DNA from 2 places in the Xanthomonas sp. NCPPB 3570 genome. Region 1 is predicted to be linked to the other one. Evidence: riboswitches for the same ligand, from Rfam matches in the RefSeq annotation. Region 1 holds a riboswitch; the other holds the start of a gene.
The links. Region 1 has a riboswitch for cobalamin ahead of metE (5-methyltetrahydropteroyltriglutamate--homocysteine S-methyltransferase). Riboswitches for the same ligand answer to the same signal wherever they lie in the genome.

Region 1 (14,707 bases):
TAGGTTCTCGCGCTCGCTCTCGATGAAGGCGTTGATGCTGTCGGTCAGCGGCTCCAGTTCGCGCGGGTGGCGATCGCCCATGCGCATCGCTTCGCCGCGCTGCACCTTGGTCAGTTCGTTGATCACCCGGCGCAGCGGGCGCAGGCTCCATTGCAGGATGAAGGCCTGCAACACCAGCAGGATCAGGCCGGCGCCGCCGAGGTTGAACCACACCCGGCCGCGGAACACGCGCAGCTGCGCACCCAGCGCGCGGGTGTCCTCCATGATGTAGATGGTGACCGGGGTTTCCTTGTCGCGGCGCACGTAGGCCAGGCCGATGCCGTAGCGGTAGACCTCGCCCTCGCTGCCGTCGATCTGGGTCATCGGCCAGGGCCCGTCGAAGGTTTCCTGGCGCGGTTCGAGCATGCCGCCGCGCGGCGGCAGCGGGCCCTCGCTGGACATCGAGATCCAGCGCTCGTTGGGCATCACGATTTGCGCGTACAGGCCGCTGCCGGGCCGGTCGAAATGCGGGTCCGGCGGCGGCTTGTCGTTGTTGATGTACAGCGAGCCGTCGCGGGCTACGTCGATGTTGTTGGCGTAGGCGGTGGCGTAGCTCTTCAGGCGCTCGCGCAGGTTGCTCAGCGCGGTGTCGGCGAACGCCTGGTCCAGCGCATAACCTGCCGCGGCCAGGAACGCCAGCAGGCTGAGGCTGGCGGCGAGCAGCTGGCGCGCCTGCAGCGAACGCGGGCGCCAGCGCTTGTACCACCTGGGTCGTGCCGCCACGCGGTCGCTTCCTCGGTGTGCTCGCCGGCGCCTGCGATCAGCCTTCGGTGCGCGGAATCGCGAACCGGTAGCCGCGGCCGCGCACGGTCTCGATCGGCTTCAACTCGCCGTCCGGGTCCAGCTTCTTGCGCAGGCGGCCGATGAAGACTTCCAGCACGTTGGAGTCGCGGTCGAAATCCTGCTGGTAGATGTGCTCGGTCAGGTCGGCCTTGGAGACCAGTTCGCCGGCATGCATCATCAGGTACTCGAGCACCTTGTACTCGTAGCTGGTCAGGTCGACGTTGCTGCCGCTGACGCTGACGGTCTGCGCCGCCAGGTCCAGCGCGACCGGGCCGCATTCCAGCGTGGGCTTGCTCCAGCCGGCGGCGCGGCGCAGCAGCGCATTGACGCGCGCCAGCAGCTCTTCGACGTGGAACGGCTTGACCAGGTAGTCGTCGGCACCCTGCTTGAGGCCTTCCACCTTGTCCTGCCAGCTGGAACGCGCGGTGAGGATCAGCACCGGGAACTTCTTGCCTTCGTCGCGCAGCGCCTTGATCAGCTCCATGCCCGACATCTTCGGCAGGCCGAGATCGATGATGCCCACGTCGAAGGGCACTTCGCGGCCCATGTACAGGCCTTCCTCGCCGTCCTGCGCCGCATCCACCGCAAAGCCTTCGCGCTTCAGGCGAGCGGCCAGGGTCTCTCGCAGCGGAGCTTCGTCTTCGACCAGAAGGATACGCATAACTCTCCCTAGTAACTTACAGGTGGCCGTTGGCCGGGGCGGTGTGTGGAACCTGAACCGAACTATCCGGACTCACGGGTGATCGTCGCGTGGTGGCTCGGGAGGCTCGCCCGACCGCGGCGCCCGCGGCGGTACCGCACGGCCAGGTTGCGGATCGTCCATGTAGCGTACCCGCCCACGGCCGTCCATGTACTTGACGCGGTTGATGTCGCGGCCATCGAACGGCACGCGCTCGGCGCCGAGGATCTGCCCGCCGGTGGAGCGCTGCACCCGACGCACCGCGTCGGACAGCGAGCTGCCGCCATAGTCCCGGTTGCGCCCCGCATCGCGCTCCGGCGGCGCCATCACCCCCGGCATGGGCGGCTGCTGCGCACGGCCATGGCCAGCCGCGACCGACGCCAGCGCGAGCGCGAACACAGCGGCGAAGCGGTAGTGGCGGGAAGCGGAAGAAGTCACGACGGGCATCCTAACGGACTGATCGGAAACGTTCAAAACTTGTGAAGCGCGACACCTCGCGGGAACGATGGCGACCTCGAGAAATCGAGGCAAATTCTTGATTTTTCGGGGTGAATCCGGTCTGAACTTTTCCGGGCGCCACGGGCGACATTCAGTCAAATGAACCTGCCGAAGACCGATGCAAGGGCCGCGCCAGCGCTCTGGAGAGGCCCTCGCCAGGTACTTCAGGGCGTCTCCCTGCAGGCAGAGACTAGTCGGCGGACCCTGAACAGACTCCCTGAACGAGCAGAGGGAAAGTGGGATCCGGGTCCACCACCGAGCAGGCCGCCATGTCGTCGGATGCCTCCGCGCGGAGGCGATGACGGCCCGCCGCCACGCAGCAGCTACGGTCCGAAGACGCTCCCTGGATCGGCTCAGGCCGCCGCGCGCGCCGCCCCGTCGGTGACCGCCAGCGCCCGCTCCAGCAGTGCCCAATCGGCCCCGGGGCGGTGCGCCCCTTCGCTGAGCACCTGGCGGAAGGCACGCCCGCCGGGCTGGCCGTGGAACAGCCCGAGCAGGTGCCGGGTGATGTGCTTGAGCGCCAGACCTTCGGCCAGGCGTGCCTCGACGTAGGGACGCAGCGCGCGTAGCAGTTCCGCGCGCGGGCGCAGCGCGGCGCCGGTCAGGGCCGCGTCCAGCCGGTGCAGGACGTAGGGGTCGTGGTAGGCGGCGCGGCCCAGCATCACCCCGTCCACCGCCTGCAATTGCGCCTGCGCCGTCTCCACCGCAGCCAGGCCACCGTTGAGCACCACCTGCAGTTGCGGCCGCTCGCGCTTGAGCCGGTACGCCCAGTCGTAGCGCAGCGGCGGCACTTCGCGGTTCTCCTTCGGCGACAGGCCCTGCAGCCAGGCGTTGCGCGCATGCACCACGAACAGCCCGCAGCCGGCCGCGGCGACCTGGTCGACGAAGGCCAGGAACACCGCGTAGTCGTCGTCCTGATCCACGCCCAGCCGGCACTTCACCGTCACCGGGATGTCCACCGCCGCGACCATCGCTGCCACGCAGTCGGCGACCAGCGCCGGCTCGCGCATCAGGCAGGCACCGAAGCGCCCGGCCTGCACCCGGTCGGACGGACAGCCGCAATTGAGGTTGATCTCGTCGTAGCCCCAGTCCTGGCCGATCCGCGCCGCCTGCGCCAGCAGCGCCGGCTCGCTGCCGCCGAGCTGCAGCGCCAGCGGATGCTCGGCCGCATCGAAATCCAGCAACCGCGCGCGATCGCCCAGCACCACCGCATTGGCGTGCACCATCTCGGTGTACAGCCGCGCCGACGGCGCCAGCAGCCGGTGGAAGACCCGGCAATGGCGGTCGGTCCAGTCCATCATCGGCGCCACGGACAGCCGCAGCGAGGCGGCGTAGCGCGCGGGGAGATCGGCGGCGGGGAGCGGAAGCATCATCGGCACGGCGGACGGGCGCCACCGGCCGTCTGCCGCAGCGCCAGGTCATTGGCTTAGGGATCAATAGCTTACACGTTCGCGACAAACGCTGCCGGGCCGAGCCCGCAAAACACACCTGGCCCTTGACCGCCCGCCGCATCCGGCCTATCGTGCGCTCGCCGAAGGTATTCATCGCTTCATTCGGATGAAGGGATGAATTTAAACGGGAATCCGGTGACGGCCGGCGCCGCAAGCGCCTGCCCATTCCGGAGCTGCCCCGCAGCGGTGAATGGAAACGACCTCCGTCAATGGCACTGGGCCGGCGCATGCCGGCCTGGGAAGCGACGGACAGTAGGTGCGCAGCCAACGTGGTGCGCGTGTCCATCAGCCCGAATACCGGCCCCGGCCGGAGGACCGTGCGTCCTCCGATTCGACCTGGCGCCTCCGCGGGGAGGCGGCCGGACCGCGACCCGGCCTTGCGCCGCGCCGCGCCGTCCGCCTGCCCGCGCGGTACCGGTTCGCCCGCGGGGGCGAAGGTCGCTGGCGTGGCGGGCGGTCCGTGCGAACGGGGCGCGCGGCGCGCGGTTCCTTCGTTCCTCAATGCCCTTGAACGCAATGAGGAAACGCAACATGACGATCGTGACCAACCTGGGCTTCCCGCGCATCGGTGCGCGGCGCGAGCTCAAGCAGGCGCTGGAACGCTACTGGCGCCGCGACATCGACGGCGCGCAACTGCAGGACACCGCACGCGAGCTGCGCCTGCGCCACTGGCAACTGCAACGCGAGGCCGGGGTGGACGTGCCGCCCAGCAACGACTTCAGCCTGTACGACGCGATGCTCGACACCGCGTTCCTGTTCGATGCGATCCCGCAACGCTACCGCGCGCTGGCCGATGCCGATCCGCTGGCTGGCTACTTCGCGATGGCGCGCGGCACCCAGGAACACGGCCTGGACCTGCATGCGCTGGAAATGACCAAGTGGTTCGACACCAACTACCACTACCTGGTGCCGGAGCTGGCGCGGCGCCAGCACTTCCGCCTGCGCGGCGACAAGCCGGTGGTGGAGTTCCTGGAAGCCAAGGCGCAGGGCATCCAGACCCGGCCGGTGCTGATCGGGCCGGTGACCTTCCTGGCGCTGTCCAAGACCGTGGACGGCAGCGACCGCTGGGCGCTGCTGGACAGCCTGCTGCCGGTGTACGCCGAACTGCTGCAACGCCTGCACGCGGCCGGCGCCGGCTGGGTGCAGCTCGACGAACCGGCGCTGGTGCTGGACCTGGACGAGGCCGCACGCGCCGCCTATCGCCGCGCCTATGATGTCCTTGCGCAGGCGCCGCGGCCGAAGCTGCTGCTGACCAGCTACTTCGGCGAGTTGGGCGACAACCTCGACCTGGCGATGGCGTTGCCGGTGGACGGCATCCACGTGGATCTGGTGCGTGGCGTGGCACAACTGGACGCGGTGCTGCAGGCGCTGCCGGCCGGGCGCGTGCTCTCCGCTGGCCTGGTCAACGGCCGCAACGTGTGGCGTACGCCGCTGGACAACGCGCTGACCCTGGCCCGCTACGCCGCCGGCCATGTCGGCCGCGAGCGGCTGTGGCTGGCGCCCTCGTGCTCGCTGCTGCACGTGCCGGTGGATCTGCAGCAGGAGACCAGGCTGGACCGCGAACTGGTCGGCTGGCTGGCCTTCGCCAGGCAGAAGCTGCAGGAACTGCGCACCCTGGCCGATGCGCTGGACGACCAGCCGCAGGCGCAGGCCGCGCTGGACGCGGCGCGCGATGCGCTGGCCAGCCGTCGCGCCTCCACCCGCGTGCACCGCGCTGAGGTGGCGCGGCGGGTGGACGCGCTGACCGACGACGCCGGCCGCCGGCAGTCGCCGTACGCGCAGCGCCGCCAGGCACAGCAGGCGGCGCTGCGGCTGCCGCTGTATCCGACCACCACGATCGGCTCGTTCCCGCAGACCGAGCAGGTGCGGCAGGCGCGCGCGCAGCACAAGGCCGGCAAGCTCGACGATGCCGCGTACGACGCGTTCCTGGCGGCCGAGACCGAACGCTGCGTGCGTGCGCAGGAGCAGCTGGGACTGGACGTGCTGGTGCACGGCGAGTTCGAGCGCAACGACATGGTCGAGTACTTCGGCGAGCAGCTCGACGGCTTCGCCTTCACCCGCCACGGCTGGGTGCAGAGCTACGGCTCGCGTTGCGTCAAGCCGCCGATCATCTACGGCGACGTGCAGCGCCCGGCGCCGATGACGCTGCGCTGGACCCAGTACGCGCAGTCGCTGACCGAGCGGCCGATGAAGGGCATGCTGACCGGGCCGGTGACAGTGCTGCAGTGGTCGTTCGTGCGCGACGACCAGGAGCGCGCGCAGACCTGCCGGCAGATCGCGCTGGCGCTGCGCGACGAGGTGCGCGACCTGGAGGCGGCCGGCATCGGCGTGATCCAGATCGACGAGCCGGCGATCCGCGAAGGCCTGCCGCTGCGGCGTGCCGACTGGCAGGCGTACCTGGACTGGGCGGTGCAGTGCTTCCGCATCGCCGCGGCCGGCGTGCGCGATGCCACGCAGATCCATACTCACATGTGCTACTCGGAGTTCAACGACATCATCGAGGCGGTGGCGGCGATGGACGCGGACGTGATCTCGATCGAGACATCGCGCTCGCGCATGGAACTGCTGGATGCCTTCGTGCGCTTCCGCTACCCGAACGCGATCGGGCCGGGCGTGTACGACATCCACTCGCCACGCGTGCCGAGCACGCAGGAGATGGTGGAGCTGCTGGAGAAGGCGCGCGCGGTGCTGGATCCGCAGCAACTGTGGGTCAATCCGGATTGCGGGCTGAAGACCCGCGGCTGGGCGGAAACCCGCAACGCGCTGCAGGCGATGGTGGCGGCGGCGCAGCAGTTGCGCAGCCAGCACGCGCAGGCGGCGTGACCTGGCGATGCCCGGCGCCAGGTGCGCCGGGCATCGCGATGGCTGCAGCATGTCCGGCATCCCAGTTCGGCGTGCATTGCTGCATTGCGTCTTTGTCCGGCAATGTGCGCTGGCTATAACCACAGGCGAACGCGTGGCGAGGGGGCGCTGCGTCCTCGCCGACGTGCTGCCGGCGGCGCAATGCGTCGCGGCTCCGGCATGCACGTCTGCTTCTCAGCACCGCCAGGGAGAGCGCGTCATGCCGAAGCTGTCGAACCTGTCCGCCGTCTGCGTCCTGTGTCTCGTTGTCCCCGCCGCCGCACTGCACGCGGCCGAACTGATTCCCAAACAACTGGCCGGCCCGCCCGAGGAGTTCGCGCAGATGCGCGCACCCGCCCCGGCGGAAGCGGCGATCCTGTCCAAGAGCGCGTTGCTGCCGGTGGAATTCTCCGCCGCGCGCAGCGGCGGCCCGGCGCAATGGCAGACCACCCTGCCGGTGGAGAACGGCAAGCTGCGCTTCGTGGTGCTGTCCGGCGAACACGACTGGCAACCGCGCCTGAGCGCACCGGCCACGGCCAGCGCACGCATGGGCACGGCCGCCGCCACGCCGATGCTCGCGCCCAGCGCCAAGGCCACCCAACTGGGCGCCGGCGGCGCCGCGCTGCCGGCTCGCGAGTACCACGTGGACAGCGCCGCCAACGGCGACTGGACCCTGACCCTGCAGGCCGATGGCAGCAATACGGTGCAGCGCGGCTATGTGCTGATGGAAGGCGACCCGCGCACGCAACTGGCGTCCTATCCCAGCGACCGCGCGCAACTGCAGCGCGGCCAGCGTATCGGCCTGACCGCCCTGCTCGGCGGCATCGATGCGCAGGGCGGCGTGTCGCTGGCGCGCAGCGCCGGCAGCGGCCGCATCGACACCGCACAGCTGCGCGTGATCGCGCCGGACGGCTCCGTCAGCCAATGGCCGATGGCCGACGACGGCCGCCACGGCGACGGCGCCGCGGGCGATGGCGTGTATGCCGGCGACTTTCCGGCGACGGCCACCGGCACCTACATCGCGCAGGTGGTGGTGCATGGTCACGACGCCGGCGGCCAGGCCTTCGTACGCACCAGCGAGCACGTGCTGCCGGTGCTGGACACCACCTTGCGCATCAATGCCGATGCCGTCGCCGCCAGCGCACAGCCCGGCACCCGGCTGACCCTGCCGATCCCGGTGCGGATCGGCGGCGGCCAGGCGCCGGCGCACTACCGCGTGCTCGGCGAACTGTGGGGCACCGGCCGCGACGGCAGCGCGGTGCCGGTGGCCTGGCTCGGCGGCATGCTGGCGCCGCAGGACGGACGCCTGCCGCTGAGCGTGGACGAACGCTGGATCGTCCGCGCCGGCGCGCGTGCGCCGTTCACCCTGCGCAACCTGCGCGTGGAGGATCCGGACAACTTCGTGCCGCTGGCCACGCGCGCGACGCTGCCGCTGACCCTGCCGGCACTGCGTCGCAGCAGCGTGGCACGCAGCACCGGCACGATCGACGAGAGCATGCGCATGGGCGAGCGCCCGGCGCAGCTGAGCACCGCCGCCACCGACATGCAGGCGCAGGCCACCGGCAAGCGCCTGGTGCTGGTGCACGGCTATTGCTCGGGCGGGGTGTGGCCGGTGGCGCAGTTCACCAATGCCTCCGCGTTCCTGGACGTCAACCAGAACCGCAGCAACGACCAGTTCGCGCAGCGCCTGGCGCAGTTCGGCAGCCAGTGGAACTCGTTCGGAACCGTGGCGCACAGCCAGGGCGGCATGGCGGCGCTGCACCTGTACGTCTACTACTGGAGCGGCCTGGACAACGCCAGCGGCGGGCGGGTGATGCAGTCGGTGGGCACGCCCTACCAGGGCACCAACCTGGCCGGCATCCTGGCCACGGTGGGTTCGTGGTTCGGCGTGGGCTGCGGTACCAACAACGACCTGACCTACGACGGTGCCAAGGCCTGGCTGGCCGGCATCCCCAACTCGGCGCGGGCACTGGTGAACTACTACACCACCTCCTTCGCCAAGACCAACTGGTACACCAACGACTACTGCAATGCGGCCTCGGACCTGGTGCTGAGCGACCCGGAGGACGGCACCGTGGAGCAGGTCAACGGCCAGCTACCCGGCGGCGTCAACCGCGGTCACACCACCGGCGAATGCCACACCACCGGCATGCGCGACCCGGCGCAGTACCTGGACGCCGGCCGCAACGCGACGATGAACGCCAACGCGGCGCGTTGAGGGGCCGGGATCAGGGAATCGGGATTGGGGATTGGTGAAGCGCTGCCCGGGCATGTCAGCCTGTGCAGCGCCGATCTCTCCCCAGTGCCGAAGCCGCGGCTGGTGCAATTCGCTCGGCATGCGGTGGTTGTAGGAGCGGCTTCAGCCGCGACGGGCGTTGTCGGTGACGCCTGTCGCGGCTGAGGCCGCTCCGACGATCGTGCGGGGAATACGCTAACGCGCCGCATCCGCCACAGACTCGCCGCTCTGCGCATCGGCGCCGCCGCCAAGCACCTTGTATAGGGTCACGCGGTTGCTCGCCTCGGTCAGGCGTAACGTGATCAGGTCCTGCTGCGCGGCGTAGAGCGAGCGCTGCGAATCCAGTGCGTCCAGATAGCTGTCCACGCCATTGCGATAGCGGGCCTCGGCCAGGTCATCGCTGCGCTGGGTGGCCGCGACCAAGGCGCGTTGTGCGTCCATGCGTTCGTCCAGCTGCGCGCGCGTGGCCAGTGCGTCGGCCACTTCGCTGAAGGCGCTCTGGATCGCCTTCTCGTAGGTGGCGACGTTGGCGTCACGAGTGATGCGGGCCACGTCCAGTTCGGCCTTGAGCGCGCCGGCACGGAAGATTGGCACGCTGATGCTGGGCACGAACGACCAGGTGCGGCTGCCGGCGTCGAACAGGCTGGACAGCGCGCTGCTGCTGCGCCCGGTCGAGGCGGTCAGCGAGATGGTCGGGAAGAACGCCGCGCGTGCCGCGCCGATGTCGGCGTTGGCCGACTTCAGCGCGTGCTCGGCGTACAGAACATCCGGCCGCTGCAACAGCACGCGCGATTCCAGCGGCGCCGGCAGTGGCGCCAGCGCCACGCCGTCCTCCAGCGCGCCGGCCTGCGGCAGGGCATCGGCCGCCACCGACGCGCCGACCACCAGGTCCAGGGCGTTGCGCGCCGTGGCCAGTTGCGTGGTGTAGCTGGCCACGTCGGCACGTGCGCTCTCCACGCTGGTCTGCACTTGGGCCAGGTCCAGCCCGGAGGCGATGCCTTCGCGATGCCGCGCCTCGGTCAGCGCCAGCGTCCGCCGCTGGCTGTCCAGGGTCTGCTGCGCCAGCGCCAGGCGTTGCTGGTCGGCGGCCACGGCCAACCAATCCGCGGCGACCTCGGCGACCAGGCTCAAGCGGGTACTGCGCTGGGTCTGCGCGGTGGCCAGGTAGGTTTCTAGGGCTTCGTCCTTGAGGCTGCGGATGCGTCCGAACAGGTCCAACTCCCAACTGCTGACGGCGACGTCGGCCGTGTAGGTACGTGCCACCTCGGCGTGTCCGCTGGCGTTGGTGGACGCGCTGCTGCGCGCAGCGCTCTGGCTGCCGCTCACACTTACCGACGGGAACAGGTCGGCGCTTTGGATGCGGTATTGCGCGCGCGCCTTGTCGATGTTGAGCACGGCCACGCGCAGGTCGCGGTTGTTGTCCAGCGCCTGCGCGATCACCTGCTGCAGGCGCGGATCGAGGAACACCTGGCGCCAGTCCAGGATCGCCACGTTGGCGCCGTCGCCAACGGCGCCGCTGCCGCTGTCGGCAAAGGTGGCCGGCACCGGTGCGTCGGGACGGGCATAGCTCGGCGCCAGGCTCGCGCAGCCGGCGAGGACACCGGCGCAGGCCACCGCAAGCGCGCCACGGCGCAGGAACGAACGGATCACGGCGTTGCCTCCTCGGTGTGCAGCGGTTCCGATTCGGCGCGCTTGCCGGGGAACAGGCTGCGCACGATCACGTAGAACAACGGCACGAAGAAGATGCCGAGTGCGGTCGACACCAGCGTTCCGCCGAGCACGCCCGTGCCCAGCGCGTGGCGGCCGCCGGAGCCGGCACCGCTGCTGACCACCATCGGCAGTACGCCGAGCAGGAACGCCAGCGAGGTCATCAGGATCGGGCGCAGGCGCAGGCGCGCGGCATGCAGGGTGGCGTCGATCAGCGGCTGGCCCTTCTCTTCCAGTTCCTTGGCGAACTCCACGATCAGGATGCCGTTCTTGGCGGCCAGGCCCATCGTCGCCAGCAGGCCCACCTGGAAGTAGATGTCGTTGGACAGCCCGCGCAGCCACGTCGCCAGCAGCGCGCCGACGATGCCCACCGGCACCGCCAGCATCACCGAGATCGGGATCGACCAACTCTCGTACAGCGCGGCCAGGCACAGGAACACGAACACCAGCGATACCGCGTAGAGCATCCAGGTCTGCGCACCGGCCGCCTGCTCCTGGTAGGACATGCCCGACCAGGCGTAGCCCACGTCCTTGCCGATCTTGCCGACCAGCGCGGCGACGCCGTTCATCGCCTCGCCAGAACTGATGCCGCTGGCGGCGCTGCCGGTGATCTCCATCGACTCGACGCCGTTGAAGCGGCTCAGCACCTGCGGCGCATACGCCCACTGGCTGCTGGAGAACGCCGAGAACGGCACCATCTCCGCGCTGCTGTTGCGCACGTACCAGCGGCCGATGTCGGCGGGCAGCATGCGGGCAGCCGGCTCGCCCTGCACGTAGACGCGCTTGACCCGATTGTTGTTGAGGAAATCGTTGACGTAGCTGCCGCCCATCACCGTGGCCAGCGTGGCGTTGATGTCCGCAGCGCTCAGACCCAGCGCGCCGGCCTTGGCGTCGTCGATCTGCACGCGGTACGTGGGCGCGTCTTCCAGCCCGTTGAAACGCACGGCGCTCAGGTTCTTGTCGGCGTTGGCCAGATGCAGCAGCTGCTGGCGCGCGGCGACCAGCGCGTCGTGGCCCTTGCCGGCCACGTCCTGCAGTTCCAGGGTGAAGCCGGAGGTGGTGCCCAGGCCGTTGATCGCCGGCGGCGACAGCGCGAACACCTGCGCATCCGGCAGCGTGCCCATCATCGCGCCGGTGATGCGGTTGGCGATCTCCTGCGCCGAGGCATCGCGCTCGGCCCAATCCTTGAGCTTGATGAAGCCCATGCCCGAATTCTGGCTGCTGCCGGCGAAGCTGAAACCGGTGATGGTCATCATCCCGGCCACCTCCGGCTGCTTGAGGATGAAGTCCGATGCCTGGTCGATGGACTGCTGGGTACGTTGCTGGGTGGCGCCGGCCGGCGTGGTGAACATCACCATCAACATGCCCTGGTCCTCGTCGGGCAGGAACGAACTGGGCAGGCGCCAGAACAGCAGCGCCATCGCCCCCAGCAGCACCAGATAGGCCAAACCGCCGAGCTTACGGTGGCCGATCAGCTTGCCCACGCCGCGGCCGTAGCCATCGGCGCCGCGGTCGAAGCGGGCGTTGAACCAGCCGAAGAAGCGCCCCAGCACGCCCTTGCGCGACACCTGCCCGCCGCGCTCGATCGGCTTGAGCAGGCTGGCGCACAGCGCCGGACTCAGGGTCAGCGCCACCAACAGCGACAGCAGCATCGCCGCGGCGATGGTCACCGAGAACTGGCGGTAGATCTCGCCGGTGGCGCCGCCGAAGAACGCCATCGGCAGGAACACCGCGGTCAGCACCAGGGCGATACCGACCAGCGCGCCGGAGATCTGCCCCATCGAGGTGTAGGTCGCCTGCCGCGGCGACATGCCGTCCTCGCTCATCAGGCGCTCGACGTTCTCCACCACCACGATCGCATCGTCGACCAGCAGGCCGATCGCCAGCACCATCGCGAACATGGTCAGCGTGTTGATCGAATAGCCGAGCAATGCCAGCACGCCGAAGGTGCCCAGCAGCACCACCGGCACCGCGATCACCGGCACCAGCGTGGCGCGCCAGTTCTGCAGGAACAGGTACATCACCAGCACCACCAGCACGATCGCCTCGAGCAGGGTCTTGACCACCTCTTCGATGGAGATGCGCACGAACGGCGTGGTGTCGTAGGCGATCTCGTACTTCAGTCCGGCAGGGAAGTACGGCTTGAGCTGTTCGAGCTTGGCTTGCACCGCCTTGGCCGCATCCAGCGCATTGGCCCCGGTCGCCAGTTCCAGGCCCATGCCGGAGGCGGCCTTGCCGTTGTACTTGGAACTGGACGCGTAGGACTTGGACCCCAGCTCGACCCGCGCCACGTCGCGCAGGTACACAGTGGCGCCGCCGGTCTGCGACTTCAGCACGATCGTCTCGAACTGCGCCGGGGTCTTGAGCTTGCTGCGGGAGGTGACCGTGGCGTTGAGCTGCTGGCCCTGCACCGCCGGCAATGCCCCCAGCGCGCCGGAGGAGACGTCGGCGTTCTGCGCCGAGATCGCGCTGCTCACGTCCGAGGGCATCAGCGCATAGGTGCGCAGCTTTTCCGGATCCAGCCAGATCCGCATCGAATACTCGGAGCCGAACACGTTGACCCCGCCGACGCCATCGAGCCGGCTGATCGGGTCCTGCAGCGTGGACACCATGTAGTCGCCGATATCGGTGCTGTCCATGCTGCCGTCTTCGGAGGTGAAGGCCAGCACCATGAACATGCTGCTGCCCATGGACTTGGTGACGGTCACGCCATTGCTCTGCACCGCCTCCGGCAGCATCGCCTCGCCTTGCGAGACCTTGTTCTGCACCTGCACCTGGGCGGTGTCCGGGTCGGTGCCGGACTCGAAGGTCAGGGTGATCGAGGCGCTGCCGGCGGAGCTGCTGCTGGAGGTCATGTACAGCAGGTGGTCCAGCCCGGTCATCTGCTGCTCGAGGATCTGCGTCACCGAGTTCTGCACGGTTTCCGCCGACGCGCCGGTATAGGTGGCGCTGACATTGATCGACGGTGGCGCGATGTTCGGATACTGCTCCAGCGGCAGCGACAGGATCGAGAGCGCGCCGGCCAGGGTGATCACGATCGCGATGACCCAGGCGAAGATGGGACGGTCGATGAAGAAGCGGGCCATGGCGGTTCCTCAGTCGGCCTTCGGCGCCGCGGCGGCGGTGCCTTGCTTGGTCGCCGGGGCGATGCCGGCGGCATTGCCGGCCATCGCGGCCGCGGTCACCTCCACCGCCTTGACCTCGGCACCGACCGACACCTTCTGCAGGCCCTGCACGATGACCCGGTCGCCGGCCTTCAGGCCGTCGCGTACCACCCACTTGTCGCCGATCGCATCGCCGGTGCGCAGCACGCGCTGGGCGACCTTGTGGTCGCTGCCGACCACCATCGCCACTGCCTCGCCCTTGCTGTTGCGGCTGACCGCCTGCTGCGGCACCAGGATGGCCTGCTCGTCCACCGCCATCGGCAACACCGCCTTGACGTACATGCCGGGCAGCAGCAGATGGTCGGGATTGGGCACCACCGCACGCAGCTTGACCGTGCCGGTGGCGGTATCGACTGCGGCATCCACCACCTCCAGCGTGCCACTGTGCGCATAGGTGCTGCCGTCCTCCAGTTGCAGCTTCACCTCGGTCTTGCCGTCCACCGCCTTGAGCTGGCCGGCGTCGAGTTGGCGGCGCAACTGCAGCAGCTGCGCGCTGGACTGGGTCACGTCCACATACATCGGGTCGAGCTGGTTGATGGTGGCCAGCACCTCGCTCTGGCCGGCGCTGACCAGCGCGCCCGGCGTGTAGCTGGAGGTGCCGATGCGTCCGGAGATCGGCGCGGTGATGCGGGTGTAGTCGAGATTGATGCGCGCGGTCTGCAGTGCGGCCTTGGCCGCGACCACCGCCGCCTCGTTCGAGCGCAACGTGGCCAGCGCATCGTCGCCGTCCTGCTTGCTGACCGCATCCAACCCGACCAGGGTCTGGTAGCGCTGCGCCTTGGGCCTGGCCGACAGGACCGCCGCCTCGGCCTGTGCCAGGTCGCCCTTGGCGGTGTCGTACGCAGCCTGGTAGCTGGCCGGATCGATCTCGTACAGCACCTGCCCCGCGTGCACGTCCTGGCCTTCGGCGAACAGGCGCTTGCGCAGGATGCCGCCGACCTGCGGGCGCACGTCCGAGGCCATGTAGGCCACGGTGCGGCCGGACAGGGTCTGATCCACAGCGAGGCGTTGCACCGTCACTGTCTGCACGCCGACCTGCGTCTGCGGCATCTGCGGCGGCGGCTTGGACGAACACGCGGCCATGACCGTGGCGATGGCGACGGGCAGCAGCCAGCGCGAGGACGCGATGGGAAGACGACAGGCGACGGACGGCATGCGGCGAACTCACGGGATTTCCGAAGCTGGCCACGCTAGTGCGCAAATGTGCAGCAAATTTGGAGATTGCCGGCGATGGCGCGGATTCGCTTGATTTCCACTGCCATGGCGCGGCTAATACGCAGCAATTGCCGTTTCCGCGCCGCGCGTCGCC
Region 2 (14,707 bases), 370 kb from region 1:
CCCAATCCCCAATCCCCAATCCCGAATCCCGAATCCCGAATCCCGGCTCCTCCGTGCTAGAACAGGCACAGCGACACAGCGATGTTCGCTGCCGCGACCGCGGCGCAGGAAACCGCCGCACTGCACAAGGAGGACCGCATGAAGCGAGCAGGGTGGTGGACGCCGCTGCTGTTGAGCATGGCCGCGCCGGCGCTGGCGCAGGACGGCAGTGGCACGGTGCGCATCGGCGCCAGCCTGCGCGCTGGCCCGGCACCGGAGTATCCGCGCGTGGCCACGCCGGTCACCGACGACGCGCTGCGGGTGCATGGCTGCACTCGCGACTGGGCCTGGTGCGATGTCAGTTGGCGCGAGAAACGCGGCTGGTTGCCGGCCGGCGCGATCGATTTCAGCGCACAGGAACAGGGCATCGCACCCGGCGTGCCCACCGTCGGCTTTGCGCTGGATCGCTATTGGGACACGCACTATCGCGGTCAGCCGTGGGCGCGTGAACGCGCGCGCTATCGACCGCTGGAAAGCGCAGCGGCCGCGGCCGGCCCGGCGCAGATTCCGGCCCCGTTGCAGCGCCAGTTGGCGCCGCAATGGCGGGCGCCGCCACCAATCGCGTCTGCCTCCGAGGCCGTGAGCGCCACGCCGGCATGGACGCCGCCGGGCGAGCGGATGTACCAGATCCCGCCGCCGGACGCGCTCAATCCCCGCTACAACAAGGAACTGTCGAAGGAACTGCAGCGGCAGGAAGACGACCGCCGCCAGCGCGAATCGCTGGGGCTGCAGCCGGTGCCGCCGCCTGCGTCTGCGCCCTCGGCATCGCCGAAGTGGCCGCCGTCGCCGGCGACGATCCAGTGGGTCGAGCGGCATCCGCCGAAGCCGACCTCGCCACCTCCACCGCCTCCGCCCTCAGCGCCACCGGCCAAGCCGGAAGCGCACAAGGACGACGACGCCGGGCGTCGCGACGTCAGGCAGCTGGAGCGCTGATGCGCGGCACGCTGCCGCTGCCGGCACCATGCAGGCATGGCCCGAATCAGGCCTTGGCGAACACCAGCGCAGCGTTGGTGCCGCCGAAGCCGAAGCTGTTGGACATCACCGTGCGCAAGTCCGCGTCGCGGCTTTCGCGCACGATCGGGAAGCCCTCGGCGCGCGGATCCAGCGTGTCGATATTGGCCGAGCCGGCGATGAAGCCGTCGCGCAGCATCAGCAGGCAGTAGATCGCCTCGTGCACGCTCGCCGCGCCCAGCGAATGCCCGGACAGCGCCTTGGTCGAAGACAGCGGCGGCACCGCATCGCCGAACACCGCGCGCACCGCATCCAGCTCGGTGACATCGCCCAGCGGCGTCGAGGTGCCGTGGGTGTTGAGATAGTCGATCGGCGCGTCCACGCCCTGCAGCGCCATGTGCATGCAGCGCACCGCGCCTTCGCCGGACGGTGCCACCATGTCGGCGCCATCGGAGGTCACGCCGTAGCCGACCAGTTCGGCGTGGATGCGCGCGCCGCGCGCCACCGCGTGCTCGTAGTCCTCCAGCACCAGCATGCCGCCGCCGCCGGCGATGACGAAGCCGTCGCGCGCGGCGTCGTAGGGCCGCGACGCCACCGCCGGCGTGTCGTTGAAGCCGGTGGACAGCGCGCCCATCGCGTCGAACATCAGGCTCATGGTCCAGTCGAGCTCTTCGCCGCCGCCGGCGAACATCACGTCCTGCTGGCCGTGGCGGATCAGGTCCGCCGCCGCGCCGATGCAGTGCGCCGAGGTCGCGCAGGCCGCCGACAGCGAGTAGCTCACGCCCTTGATCTTGAACGCGGTGGCCAGGCTGGCCGAGACCGCCGAACACATCGTGCGCGGCACCATGTACGGGCCGACCTTGCGCACGCCGCGGTTGCGCAGCAGGTCCGCCGCTTCCACCTGCCAGTGGCTGGAGCCGCCACCGGAGCCGGCGATCAGGCCGATGCGCGGATCGCTGATCGCCGCCTCGTCCAGGCCGGCATCGGCCAGCGCATCGCGCAGCGCCAGGTAGGCGTAGGCCGAGGCATCGCCCATGAAGCGCTTGAGCTTGCGGTCGATCGCCGCGTCCAGGTCCAGTTGCACATCGCCGCCGACCTGGCTGCGCAGGCCGGCGTCCACCGCCTGCGGGTTGTGGCGGATGCCGGACTGACCTTCGCGCAAAGCGCGCGCCACGCTGTCCAGATCGTTGCCCAGACACGACGTGATGCCCATTCCGGTAATGACCACGCGCCGCATCAGAACGCCTCCGTCGACGTGAACAGGCCCACGCGCATGTCCTTGGCGGTATAGATCTCGCGCCCGTCCACCGACATGCGGCCGTCGGCCACCGCCATCACCAGCTTGCGGTTGATCACCCGGCTGATGTCGATCTCGTACACCACCTGCTTGGCGGTGGGCAGCACCTGCCCGGTGAACTTCACCTCGCCCACGCCCAGCGCACGGCCACGGCCGGGCGCGCCCAGCCAGGTCAGGAAGAAGCCGGTCAGCTGCCACATCGCATCCAGGCCTAGGCAGCCGGGCATCACCGGATCGCCGATGAAATGGCAGCCGAAGAACCACAGGTCCGGGCGGATATCCAGCTCGGCGCGGATCACGCCCTTGCCGTGCGCGCCGCCGGTCTCGTCGATGGCGACGATGCGGTCGAACATCAGCATCGGATCGTTGGGCAGGCGCCCGGCGTCGGCGCCGAACAACTCGCCGCGTGCGCTGGCGAGCAATTGCTCGCGCGAATAGGAAGACAGACGACTCATGAGCGGAAGATTTCCAGGCGAGACAGTCGAGGCGCGCAAGAGTGCATGAGCCTTGCGCGTTCAATCAAACGTTTTATCCGTACGCACGCGTAGTGTCGGCAGCGGCGGTGGCGCGCGCACTGCGCCGGATCAAGGCGCGCATTCTCAGTCCGTGCGCAGTGCCGGGCTTATCATGCGCACACCGTTCGCAGGCGTAGGGTATGGGGTCGATGCGCAAGATCATTCACGTCGACATGGATGCGTTCTACGCGTCCGTGGAGCAGCGTGACGATCCGGCGCTGCGCGGCAAGCCGGTGGTGGTGGCCTGGCGCGGCATGCGCTCGGTGGTGTGCGCCGCCTCCTACGAGGCGCGCGTGTTCGGCGTGCGCTCGGCGATGCCGGCGCTGCGCGCCGAGCGGCTGTGCCCGGACGCGATCTTCGTGCCGCCGGATTTCGCCCGCTACAAGGCGGTGTCGCGGCAGGTGCGCGAGATATTCCAGCGCCACACCGACATGATCGAGCCGCTGTCGCTGGACGAGGCCTATCTGGACGTCACCGCGCCAAAGGGCGAATTGCGCACCGCCACCGAGATCGCCCAGACCATCCGCGCGCAGATCCGCGCCGAAACCGAACTGACCGCCTCGGCCGGGATCGCGCCGAACAAGTTCTTGGCCAAGATCGCCTCGGACTGGCGCAAGCCCGACGGCCAGTTCGTGATCCGCCCGCATCGCGTGGAGGCCTTCCTGACCCCGTTGCCGGTGAACAAGGTGCCCGGCGTGGGCAAGGTGATGGAGGCCAAGCTGGCGGAACTGGGCATCGCCACCGTGGGCGACCTGCGCGCGCGCAGCGAGGCCGAACTGGAAGCGCGCTTCGGCAGCTTCGGCCTGCGCCTGTATCAACGCGCGCGCGGCATCGACGAACGCCCGGTGGAGTCGGATCAGCCGGTGCAGTCGATCTCCTCCGAGGACACCTTCGCCGAAGACCTGGCGCTGGACGCGCTGGAGCCGGCGATCCGGCAACTGGCGGAGAAGACTTGGAACGCCACCCGCCGCACCGAACGCATCGCGCGCACGGTGGTGCTGAAGCTGAAGACCGCGCAGTTCCGCATCCTCACCCGCAGCTTCACCCCCGAGCAGCCGCCGGAGTCGCTGCAGACCTTGATCGACATCGCCCTGGCGCTGCGCGCGCGCGTGGACCTGCCGGCATCCACCCGCTACCGCCTGGTCGGCGTGGGCCTGTCCGGCTTTCACGAGCCCACACCCGCACAGGCGCAGGGGCGCTTGTTCGGTTGAGGTGATCACGCACGGCGGTTCTGCTTGGTACGTGGATTGAAACGGGTTGTCGCCGTCGTGGAGGATGCCAAGTTGGCAGCCGCATCCTCGCCGTGCGTGGATTGAACGCCAAGGGAGACGCGAGTGAACCGGGAACGTGGCCTTTGCCCATCCCGCGTCGGGACTGAAGTCCCTCCCACATGTGCGTGCAAGGATTGGAAACACGGACTTCATCGTCTGGCCATGCTGATCGGCCTTGCCGCGACCGCGTACCGCCCGTGCGCCACCTACAATGCACACTTCTTCCCCTGTCCTGGCACGACATGATGTTTCCGTATGCAGTGGTGGTGTTCGATCTCGACGGCACCCTGGTCGACAGCGGCGCCGACATCGCCGAGGCACTGAACCGCACCCTGGTCGACTTCGGCCTGCCGCGCGTGCCGGAGGCAACCGTGCTCGGCTGGATCGGCGAGGGCGTGCGCAAGCTGGTCGAGGCCGCCTGGCGGCATGCCGGCGACGCCACGCCGCTCGATACGGTGATGCCGACCTTCATGCGCCACTACGCCGAGTGCCTGTTGCGCAGTCCGCGGCTGTACCCCGGTGCGGCCGAAGCGCTGACGCAGTTGCACGCGGCTGGGGTGACGCTGGCGCTGTGCACCAACAAGCCGTCGGCGATGGTGCCGCCGCTGCTGCGCCATCTGGGCGTGGCCGACCGGTTTTCTGCCGTGCTCGGCGGCGACAGCCTGCCCGAGCGCAAGCCCAGCCCGGCGCCGTTGCTGCACCTGGCTCAGCAGTTCGCGCAGCCGCCGGCGCGCTGTCTGATGGTCGGCGATTCGGGGACCGACCTGCAGGCCGGGCACGCCGCCGGCATGCCGGTGGCGCTGGTGCGCTACGGCTATCCGCGCGACCTGGATCTGGCCACCGCCGATGTGGTGCTGCTGATGGATGATCTGCGTGAGCTGCTGCAGTTGCGCTGAGCGATGGCAGCGCAGCGCCGCGGTGCCACGCGAAGATCGGAATGTCGTTGTAGGAGCGGCTTCAGCCGCGATGGGCTTTCCCGATAAAGCCCATCGCGGCTGAAGCCGCTCCTACGAAAAAGACGCGTGTGATGTCTGAGCTGTCGCGTCGCGCCACGCCTTCCGGCGCAGCGCGACGCATGGCGTCAGCGCGCCGCCGGCGCGTAGCGCAGGGTCAGCGCGTATTCGCGGCCCGGCTGGTTGTACCAGTTCACCGTCTGGTAGTCGCGATCGAACACGTTGCTGGCCTTGGCCTGCAGCGTCCAGTCCGGGGTGAACGCGTACTCCGCGCGCAGGTCGACGGTGCCGTAGCCGGCCAGGCGCACGCGGTTGGCCGCGTCGTCGAAGCGGTGGCCGCTGCCGAACACGGTGACGCCGAGCTTGACCGGGCCGATGCCGCGGTCCACGTCCAGCCGCGCGGTGTTCTGCGCGCGGCGCGCCAGCCAGTTGTCGCGATTGTCGCCGTCGCTGCGGTTGCGCGGATCGGTGTGGCTCAGCTGCGCCGACAGCTCCCAGCCGGCCAGCAGCGCATAGCCGGTCAGTTCGGCGCCGCGGATGCGCGCCTCGTCCACGTTGACCGGCAGGAAGCTGATTGCGTCGTAGGAGATCAGGTCCTTGACCCGGGTCTCGTAGGCGTTGAAGGTCCAGTTCCAGCTGTCGGCGTACTGCGCAATGCCGAGGTTGCCGCTCTTGGAGCGCTCCGGCTTCAACGCCGGGTTGCCGGCGAACGGGTAGTACAGGTCGTTGAAGGTCGGCGCCTTGAAGCCGGTGCCGACGCTGGCGGTGAGCTTGAGGCCATGCGCCAGTGCCAGGCCCCAGCCGAGGCTGCCGGTGGTGTGCTCGCCGAACTGTTCGTTGTCGTCGCTGCGCACGCTGGCCTGCACCTGCTGCGCGCCGAAGCGGCCCTGGTACTCGGCGAACACCCCGGTGTTGTCGCGGCTGTCGACGTCGAAGGCGGTGGTGCTGGTGACGTGCTCGCGCTGCCAGTCGCTGCCGACGCTGAGCAGGTGGCCTTCGGCCAGGCTGATGTCGCCCTGCAGCGCGGCGGTGTCGCGGCGGCTGTCGAAGGTGCTGATGAAGCTGCGGGTGCGTGCGCCCGGCGCACGGTAGTAGCTGTCGGCGTCGTCGACGTTGCGGCCCAGTTGCGCGGCCAGGTGCAGGCGATCGGAGGGCGTCCAGTCGAGCTTGCCGCTGAACACCTGCTGGGTGTTGTCGGCCTCGTTGCCGGCGAACAGCGGATCGCCGTCGTATTCGTTGCGGCTGTCGATGTTCAGCGCCTGGCCTTCGACGCGCAGGGTGTCGGTCAGCGCGTAGCCGCCGCGCGCGCTCAGCGAGACGTTGCGGTAGCCGTCGCGGTCAGGCTGGTCGACGAAGCAGCCGGCGAACAGCGTGGCCGAGCCGTTGCAGGCATTGATGCCGTCGGTCTTCTGGTAGCCGCCCTGCACGGCCAGCCAGCCGCGCTCGCCGCGGTTGCTGAAGCCGGCGCCGGCCTCGCGCAGGCCATGGCTGCCGCCGCCCAGGCTCAGGTTCTGCTGGAAGCCCTGGCCGCCGCGGCGGGTGAAGATCTGGATGACGCCGCCGATCGCGTCGGAGCCGTACAGGCTCGAGCGCGGGCCGCGCACGATCTCGATGCGCTCGATCTGGCTCAGCGGCAGGTCCTGGAACGCAGCCAGGCCGGCGCTGGCCGAGCCGATGCGCACGCCGTCCACCAGCACCAGCACGTGGTCCGATTCGCTGCCGCGCAGGTTCAGCGTGGTCAGCTTGCCCAGGCCGCCCTGGTTGGAGACGCCGATGCCGGCGCGGCCCTGCAGCAGCTGCGCCAGCGACGTGGCCTGGCTGCGCTCGATCTCGGCGCGGTCGATGACCTGCGCCGGCACCACGCTGTCCTCCACGGAAATCTGGGTGCGGGTGGCGGTGACCAGGACCTGGTCGAGGTCGGTGGCGGCATCGGCGGCGTGGGCCAGCGCGGGCAGGGACAGGGCGGACGCGATCGCGACCGAAAGCGGGCGGGACGACATGGGTGGCAACTCCGGCGCGCGGCTGCGCGCTGTGACGGCAAGGGAGTCGCGAACGGAAGGTGCAAGCGGACGGCGCCGGACACGGCGCGGCACGCCGCGACGCCCTCCGCATCGCAACCAGTGAACTGCAAGGCCGGTCTCCGGGCTGGCGATCAGGGAGGCGGACCTCCCGGCTGCGACGCCTTCCCATGCCCAGGGCACAGTGGCGCAGGTCGTCAGCGCGGATCGCTTACCGTTGCGGGGGCAGCGCCGGCCTTGTCGCAAGACGCACCGGCTTCCCGTTTCAACCCGCTGGCCGGAGCCGGCGGGTCACCTTGAAGCGGCGCGATTGTACGCGATCGCCGCTGCCCGCGCGGCTCAGTCTGCGTGTGCGCCGTGGCCGTCGTCGTCGCCGTGATGGTCGCTCACCGGCGTGTCGTGCGGGTCCTGCGCGTAGGCGCCGTCGGCGTCATCGTTGCCGTGCGTGTCGTCGCGGTCGAAATGGGTGGTCGCCACCGGCCCGGCGACCGGCAGGCCGCGCTGCGCCGGCAGCGCCGCCGTTGCGGTTTCCAGCTCGCCCAGCAACTGCGCGCGCCGCGCCTCGGACAATTCCTGCCAGTGGCAGCCGCTGAGCGCGCCTTCCAGCGAATACAGCAGGTTGAGGCTGGGCTTGAAGCCGGCGCGCTTGACCTTGACGAAGGCGCCGACCGCACCGGCCGCCTCCAGGTCCTGCTGCGTGCGCACGCCGACCTGGCGCAGCCACGCCGCGCTCTTGGGGCCGATGTTGCGCAGCTTGGTGGTGCTCATCGCAGGCTGTCGACGAAGACCTGGGCGATCGCTTCCAGGCCGCGCTGATCGTCGGCGTCGAAGCGGGCCAGGTCGGGGCTGTCCAGGTCGAACACGCCGACCAGCGCGCTGTCGCGCAGCAGCGGCACCACCAGTTCCGAACGCGAGGCCGCATCGCAGGCGATATGCCCCGGGAACGCCTCCACGTCGTCGATGCGCTGGGTCTGGCCGCTGCTGGCGGCCGCGCCGCACACGCCCTTGTGCAGCGGAATGCGCACGCAGGCCGGCAGGCCCTGGAACGGCCCCACCACCAGTTCCTTGCCGTCGTAGAGGTAGAAACCCACCCAGTTCAGCCGCGGCAGCGCGTGATACACCAGCGCCGCCAGATTGGCGGCATTGGCGATGCGGTCGGGCTCCCCGGCGACCAGGGCGCGGGCCTGGTCGAGCAACTGGGCGTACTGTTCCGGCTTGCTGCCGGTGAGCGATGACGAGGCGAACATCGCGCGAGTCTAGCAGCGCGCTGCCTCCGCCGGCACCGCGGCGGCTGACGCGCGCGGCGGGCCCGGCTATCCTGCGCGCCGCCGCGCGTCCCGCCGGCCAACCGACAGGGTTTCGCTCGCATGGCTGTTCCCGCCTTCTACGTCACCGGCACCGATACCGGCATCGGCAAGACCATCGCCAGCACCGCGCTGCTGCATGCCTTGCGTGCGCGCGGCCAGCGCGCGGTGGGCATGAAGCCGGTGGCCAGCGGCTGCACCCGCGAGGCCGAGGGCTGGCGCAACGAGGATGCACTGGCCCTGCAGGAGGCCAGCACCCCACGCCCGCGCTATGACGATCTCAACCCGTACGCGCTGCCGTTGCCGCTGGCGCCGGAACTGGCCGCCGCCGATGCCGGCGTGCAGCTGGAGCTGGCGCCGATCGCGGCCGCGTTCGAACGTCTGCGCGCGCAGGCCGACGTGGTGGTGGTGGAAGGCGTCGGCGGCTGGGCGGCGCCGCTGTCGGCGACCCTGGACCAGGCCGATCTGGCGCGCGCGCTGCGGCTGCCGGTGGTGCTGGTGGTCGGCCTGCGCCTGGGCTGCCTCAACCACGCCCGGCTCAGTGCCGCGGCGATCGCCGCCGATGGCCTGCAGTGCATCGGCTGGATCGGCAACGAGATCGATCCGGCGATGGAGCGCATCGACGACAACATGGCGATGCTGCGCACGCGCCTGCCGATGCCGTGCTGGGGGCGCCTGCCGTACCGTCCGCAACCGCAGGCCGAGCAGTTGGCGGCGGAGTTGCAGCCGTGGGCGGGACTGTCGCCCGGCTGATTTACTGCGGGGGCGGATGTTGTGGGAGGGACTTCAGTCCCGACGCCTCACCGATGAAGCATCGGTGCGGCAGCTTTTTCCTCAAAGAAAGCCAGGAACGCCGAAACGCGCGAAATCGGCGAATCCCCAATCCCAACGCCCGAATCCCGCCCATAAAAAAGGCCCGGTAGAGGGAGGGATCTACCGGGCCTTGGGGTTGCACGGGGGGAGGGACCCATGCAGACCGAGGGTGCGTCGGGCGGCGGACCGCAGCGACGTCGAATCGGGTGTTACTTCGCGGCGGGCTTGGCCTTGGGCGCGGCCTGTTCGGTCGCCGCCTCGAACTGGTGCTTGGCGAGCTGGCCGATGGCCTCGGAGGTCTTCAGGCCCAGGCCGAACACTTCCTGGTTGGCCGTGGCCAGCCGCTCGAAGTTGTCGCGGGCGACCTGCAGGCCCTTCGGCCACAGCGCCTGCACGGTGCCCAGGTCGCGCGCCTCGGTCAGTTCGCCGAGGAAGCCGGTGGTGGCCGACACGTTCTTCTCGAAGGTCTTCAACTGCACGCCGAACACGCTCTCGGCGCTCTCCAGCGCCAGGCGGTTGGCACGCGCCGCGGCAGCGGCGAACTGCTGGGTGTAGCTGCTGAACTGGTCGTTGAATTGAGCGGACATCATGCAACTCCGTTGGAATGCCGACTGCTGTTGCAGTGCAACATACGCCCATTCTGCTGCGATGCAACAAAATTTTCTGAAGCCGCTCAGGATTCGTTCAAACTACCTTTCTGATCAATGGCTTGCCAAAATTCCACCAGCCCCGCGCTGGGCGCCTCCGCGCCTCCGGCGGGCGCCAACTGCGCGCGACGAGGAACAGGCGGGCCGTCACTGGAGGCTCTCGGTCGTCGCAGTGCCGCTCTTACGATTCCCGATTCCCCACTCTCCATTCCCGGCTTTCTTCAACCCGGCCCGCGATACCGGCACCCAGAAGTGCAGGTCTCGTGCACCACCACTTCGCTCAGCAGCGGCAGCGCCGGCTTGAGCCGGTCCCAGATCCACATCGCCAGGCGTTCGCTGGTCGGGTTGTCCAGGCCTTCGATGTCGTTGAGGTAGTGGTGGTCGAGCTGGTCGTAGAGCGGGCGGAACGCCGCCTTGATGTCGCCGAAATCCATGACCCAGCCGCTCTCGGCGCCGGGTTCGCCGCTGACGTGCAATTCGATGCGGAACGAGTGCCCGTGCAGGCGCGCGCACTTGTGGCCGGGCGGCACGTTGGGCAGGCGGTGCGCGGCTTCGAGGGTGAAAACTTTGAAGATATCCATGGGTGGCATTGTACGGTCAGGGGTGGAGCGGCATGGCGCGGTGCGGGGCGCGCGAAACGCACGACGTGGCGTGCTGCAGGGCTGGCGACAGGCGCGTGATGTCCGGGCAGAGCGGACAAAAAAGGCCGCCCCGAAGGGCGGCCTGGGTGCGTGCGAGGCGCTCGGCCGCCGATGGCTCAGCGCGGCGCGGCAGGGCGGTTGCCGCCGTTGCCTTGGCGGCGACCCTGGCCCTGACGGCGCGCGCCGTCGGCGTGGTTGCCGCCGGGCTTCTTGCTGCCGGCGTGCGCATGCGCCGGCGCATCGCCGTGCCCGCGGCGGGCATGGCTGCCGCGGCGCGGCGGGCGCTGGCCGCCCGGACGCTCGTCCGGCGGGTTGTTGTTGCCCCAGCGGATCGGCGTGACCGGTTCGAAACCGGGCACGTCGCGGATGTCCATGTCGCGCTTGAGCAGGCGTGCGATCGCGCGCAGCAGCTTGGCCTCGTCCTGCGCCACCAGCGACACCGCCTCGCCCTGCGCGCCGTTGCGGCCGGTGCGGCCGATGCGGTGCACGTAGTCCTCGGCGACCATCGGCAGGTCGTAGTTGATGACCTTGGGCAACTGGTCGATGTCGATGCCGCGCGCGGCGATGTCGGTGGCCACCAGCACGGTGATCCGGCCGGCCTTGAAGTCGCCGAGTGCGCGCAGGCGCTGGCCCTGGCTCTTGTTGCCGTGGATCGCCGCGGCCTTGATCCCGGACTTGTCCAGGAACGTGGTCAGCTTGTCGGCGCCGTGCTTGGTGCGGGCGAACACCAGGGTCTGCTTGCGCGAGTCGGCGGCCAGCAGGTGCAGCAGCAGTTCGCGCTTGCGCGCGCCGTCCACCGGGTGCACGCGGTGGGCGATGGTGTCGGCCACGGTGTTGCTCGGGGTCGCCTGGATTTCCTGCGGGTCGCGCATGAACTCGCGGGCCAGCTGCTTGATGCCTTCCTCGAAGGTGGCCGAGAACAGCAGGGTCTGGCGGTTCTGCCGCGGCAGCTTGGCGAGGATGCGCTTGATCGACGGCAGGAAGCCCATGTCGAGCATGCGGTCGGCCTCGTCCAGCACCAGGATCTCGATGCCGGACAGGTCCACGCTGCGGCGCTCGAGGTGGTCGAGCAGGCGGCCCGGGCAGGCGATCAGCAGGTCCACGCCACGGCGCAGCGCGTCGAGCTGGTTGCCCATGCCCACGCCGCCGTAGATGGTGGCGCTGGGGATGCGCAGGTACTTGCTGTAGCCGCGCAGGCTGTCGTGGACCTGGGTGGCCAGTTCGCGGGTCGGGGTCAGCACCAGGGCGCGCGGCTTGCGCGGGCCGGCGCCCACGGTCTGCGGCGAGGTGCCCAGGTGCTGCAGCAGCGGCAGGCCGAACGCGGCGGTCTTGCCGGTGCCGGTCTGCGCACCGGCCATCAGGTCATGGCCTTCCAGCGCGACGGGGATGGCCTGCGCCTGGATCGGGGTGGGGGTTTCGTAGCCCTGCTCGGCCAGCGCGCGCAGCAGGAAGGGCGCAAGGCCCAGGGATTCGAACGACATGAGAATGCTCCGGATAACGCGCCGACGCCGGGACGGACCCGGCGCGCAGGCGCAAGTAGGTGAGGCTCGGAGCGTTCCCGTGAACCGCGCTGCGAGAGGGTGGATCAACCCGCAGCGCGAGGCTGGGGTTCGTCGGCACCACGAAAGGCGTCGGGCGGGGCGGGCGAGTCGGATCGTTGCGATCCTGGCCTCGCCGGCGGTCCCTGAGGGAAACGGACGGCCGCATGCAGACCGGGGCAGTGTACCTGAATTGGCGCGCTGCACAAAATGCAGGTCCGTTTCAGTTGAAACCAAGCCGCCGTCTGGCCGTACAATCGCCGGCTCAGCCCCCAGCACTGGACGGACATGAAGCTAGGTTCCCTGAAGGAAGGCGGTCGCGACGGCACCCTGATCGTCGTGTCCCGCGATCTGACCCGCGCGGTGCGCGCCACCGGCATCGCGCCGACCCTGCAGCGCGCGCTGGAGGACTGGAGCAACCTCGCCCCGCGCCTGAACGCCCTGTCCGAGTCGCTCAACGACGGCAGCGCCGACGGCCAGTTCGACCTGGACATGGCGGCCCTGGCGGCACCGCTGCCGCGCGCCTACGAATTCCTCGATGGCAGCGCCTACCTGCCGCACGTCGAACGCGTGCGCCGCGCGCGCGGCGCCGAGGTGCCGGAGAGCTTCTACACCGACCCGCTGATGTACCAGGCGGTCAGCGCCGGCTTCTACGGCCCGCGCGATGCGGTCAAGGTGGTCAGCGAGGACTACGGCATCGACCTGGAGGCCGAGATCGTGGTGGTCACCGACGACGTGCCGATGGCGGTGACGCCGGCGCAGGCCGCCGCGCACATCCAGTTGATCGGCCTGGTCAACGACGTGTCGCTGCGCAACCTGATCCCGCCGGAACTGGCCAAGGGCTTCGGCTTCGTGCAGTCCAAGCCGCGTTCGGCGCTGTCGCCGGTGTTCGTCACTCCCGACGAACTGGGCGAGGCCTGGCAGGGCAACAAGGTGCACCTGCCGCTGCTGACCCACATCAACGGCACCTGGTTCGGCGCGCCGGAAGCCGGCGAGGACATGCAGTTCGATTTCGCGCAGCTGGTCGCGCACGCGGCCAAGACCCGCCCGCTGGCGGCCGGCGCGGTGGTCGGTTCGGGCACCATCGCCAACCAGGACACCGCGCGCGGCGCCTCCTGCTTCGCCGAGCAGCGCACCGTGGAAACCCTGCGCGACGGCAAGCCGAGCACGCCGTACATGTCCTTCGGCGACGTGGTGCGGATCGAAATGCTGGACCGTGACGGAGTGAGCATCTTCGGCGCGATCGAGCAGCGCATCGAGCAGGCGCCGCTGCCCTGACCCGGCCGGCGGCGGTGCCGGGGCGACCGGCGGCGCCGCAGCCCAGGTGTCCACCGGTATCGTTGTCGATTGCGCAGACGGAGGCGGGCATGGACGAGGCACTGCAGCTCTACACCTACTGGCGCTCCAGCGCCGCGTATCGGGTGCGCATCGGGCTGGAGTTGAAGGGGCTGGCGTACCAGTCGCTGCCGGTGCATCTGGTGCGCGACGGCGGCCAGCAGCACTCGCCGGAGTATGCGCGGCTGAACCCGCAGGAACTGGTGCCGACCCTGTGCCACGACGGCCAGCCGATCCGCCAGTCGCTGGCGATCCTGGAGTACCTGGACGAGCGCTGGCCGGAGCCGCCGCTGCTGCCGGACGCGCCGATCGACCGCGCCCGCGTGCGCGGCCTGGCGCAACTGATCGCCTGCGACATCCACCCGCTCAACAACCTGCGCGTGGCGCAGTTCTTCGAGAGCGCCTGGAACGTGCCACAGCCCGAGCGCGAGGAGTGGATGCGGCACTGGATGCAGGTCGGCTTCGACGCGCTGGAGCAATTGCTGGCCGAGTCGCCGGACACCGGCAGTTTCTGCCACGGCGAGCAGCCGGGCCTGGCCGATTGCTGCCTGGTGCCGCAGCTGTACAACGCGCGCCGCTTCGGCGTGGACCTGCAGGCCTATCCGACCCTGGAGCGGATCGAACGCGCCTGCCTGGCGCTGCCGGCCTTCGACGCGGCACGCCCGGAACACCAGCCCGACGCGCAGTGAATTTCACTGTGTCGTAGGAGCGGCTTCAGCCGCGACCGGTCTGTCGGCATGCGCGACAGATCGAAGCTGCCGCCATGCCTGCCGCCCCGCGGCGACCGCCACTGGACCCCCGGTTCGCCGTTGCCGCCGACGCTGCGGGACCAGCGCGACCAGGCGTCTGCGAACGCCCGGTCGCGGCTGAAGCCGCTCCTTGTATCTGGACATGAGGCCCCCGCGGCGTTATGTCTTCCGACTGATCATCGGAGCAGTGCGGGAAGCCCAGTCGCTCCTAAAGCCACGAGCTTGCATTGTAGATTGGCTCCCGCATTGCGCATGCTGGCCCATCGGTGTCCGTACGGTATCCAGAGTCCGCCGCTGGCGTGAACTCGCATCCACAAGGCAGGACCGGGCGCAGCGGTGATCGTGTTCACCCTACGATGGAGGAATTCCCCATGTCCCCAGTCGTCGGTATCGACGTCGCCAAACACAGTTTCGATCTGGCCATCGATCTGGCCAACGGCAAGTACCGCACCAAAGCCAAGCTTGCGAACGATCCCACGGGGTTCCAGACCCTACGCACGTGGCTGCAGACCCACGCGCAGGCGGACAGCTGGATCGTGATGGAAGCCACCGGCACCTACCACGAGGCGCTGGCCGAGTTCGTGCACGCCTTGGGCTACCGGGTGTGTGTCCTCAACCCGGCGCAGACGGCGCTGT

Region 2: another riboswitch for cobalamin. It lies ahead of btuB (TonB-dependent vitamin B12 receptor); the one in region 1 lies ahead of metE (5-methyltetrahydropteroyltriglutamate--homocysteine S-methyltransferase).

Annotation. Positions count from the first base shown of each region.
Region 1 is NZ_CM161513.1:4,621,855-4,636,561, forward strand. Features, by position in the region: gene AC1PLR_RS19980 (ATP-binding protein) at 1-717, opposite strand, end outside; gene AC1PLR_RS19985 (response regulator transcription factor) at 800-1,483, opposite strand; gene AC1PLR_RS19990 (PepSY domain-containing protein) at 1,556-1,939, opposite strand; gene dusA (tRNA dihydrouridine(20/20a) synthase DusA) at 2,353-3,372, opposite strand; cobalamin riboswitch at 3,517-3,770, shown strand; gene metE (5-methyltetrahydropteroyltriglutamate--homocysteine S-methyltransferase) at 3,982-6,273, shown strand; gene AC1PLR_RS20005 (choice-of-anchor X domain-containing protein) at 6,512-8,509, shown strand; gene AC1PLR_RS20010 (efflux transporter outer membrane subunit) at 8,723-10,177, opposite strand; gene AC1PLR_RS20015 (efflux RND transporter permease subunit) at 10,174-13,320, opposite strand; gene AC1PLR_RS20020 (efflux RND transporter periplasmic adaptor subunit) at 13,330-14,553, opposite strand.
Region 2 is NZ_CM161513.1:4,253,057-4,267,763, reverse strand. Features, by position in the region: gene AC1PLR_RS18330 (SH3 domain-containing protein) at 82-972, shown strand; gene fabB (beta-ketoacyl-ACP synthase I) at 1,019-2,227, opposite strand; gene fabA (3-hydroxyacyl-[acyl-carrier-protein] dehydratase FabA) at 2,227-2,742, opposite strand; gene dinB (DNA polymerase IV) at 2,943-4,013, shown strand; gene gph (phosphoglycolate phosphatase) at 4,316-4,969, shown strand; gene btuB (TonB-dependent vitamin B12 receptor) at 5,155-7,026, opposite strand; cobalamin riboswitch at 7,141-7,358, opposite strand; gene AC1PLR_RS18300 (TfoX/Sxy family protein) at 7,384-7,812, opposite strand; gene AC1PLR_RS18295 (GAF domain-containing protein) at 7,809-8,291, opposite strand; gene bioD (dethiobiotin synthase) at 8,412-9,101, shown strand; gene AC1PLR_RS18285 (phasin family protein) at 9,371-9,748, opposite strand; gene queD (6-carboxytetrahydropterin synthase QueD) at 10,030-10,389, opposite strand; gene AC1PLR_RS18275 (DEAD/DEAH box helicase) at 10,566-11,930, opposite strand; gene AC1PLR_RS18270 (fumarylacetoacetate hydrolase family protein) at 12,276-13,265, shown strand; gene maiA (maleylacetoacetate isomerase) at 13,355-14,011, shown strand; gene AC1PLR_RS18260 (IS110 family RNA-guided transposase) at 14,443-14,707, shown strand, end outside.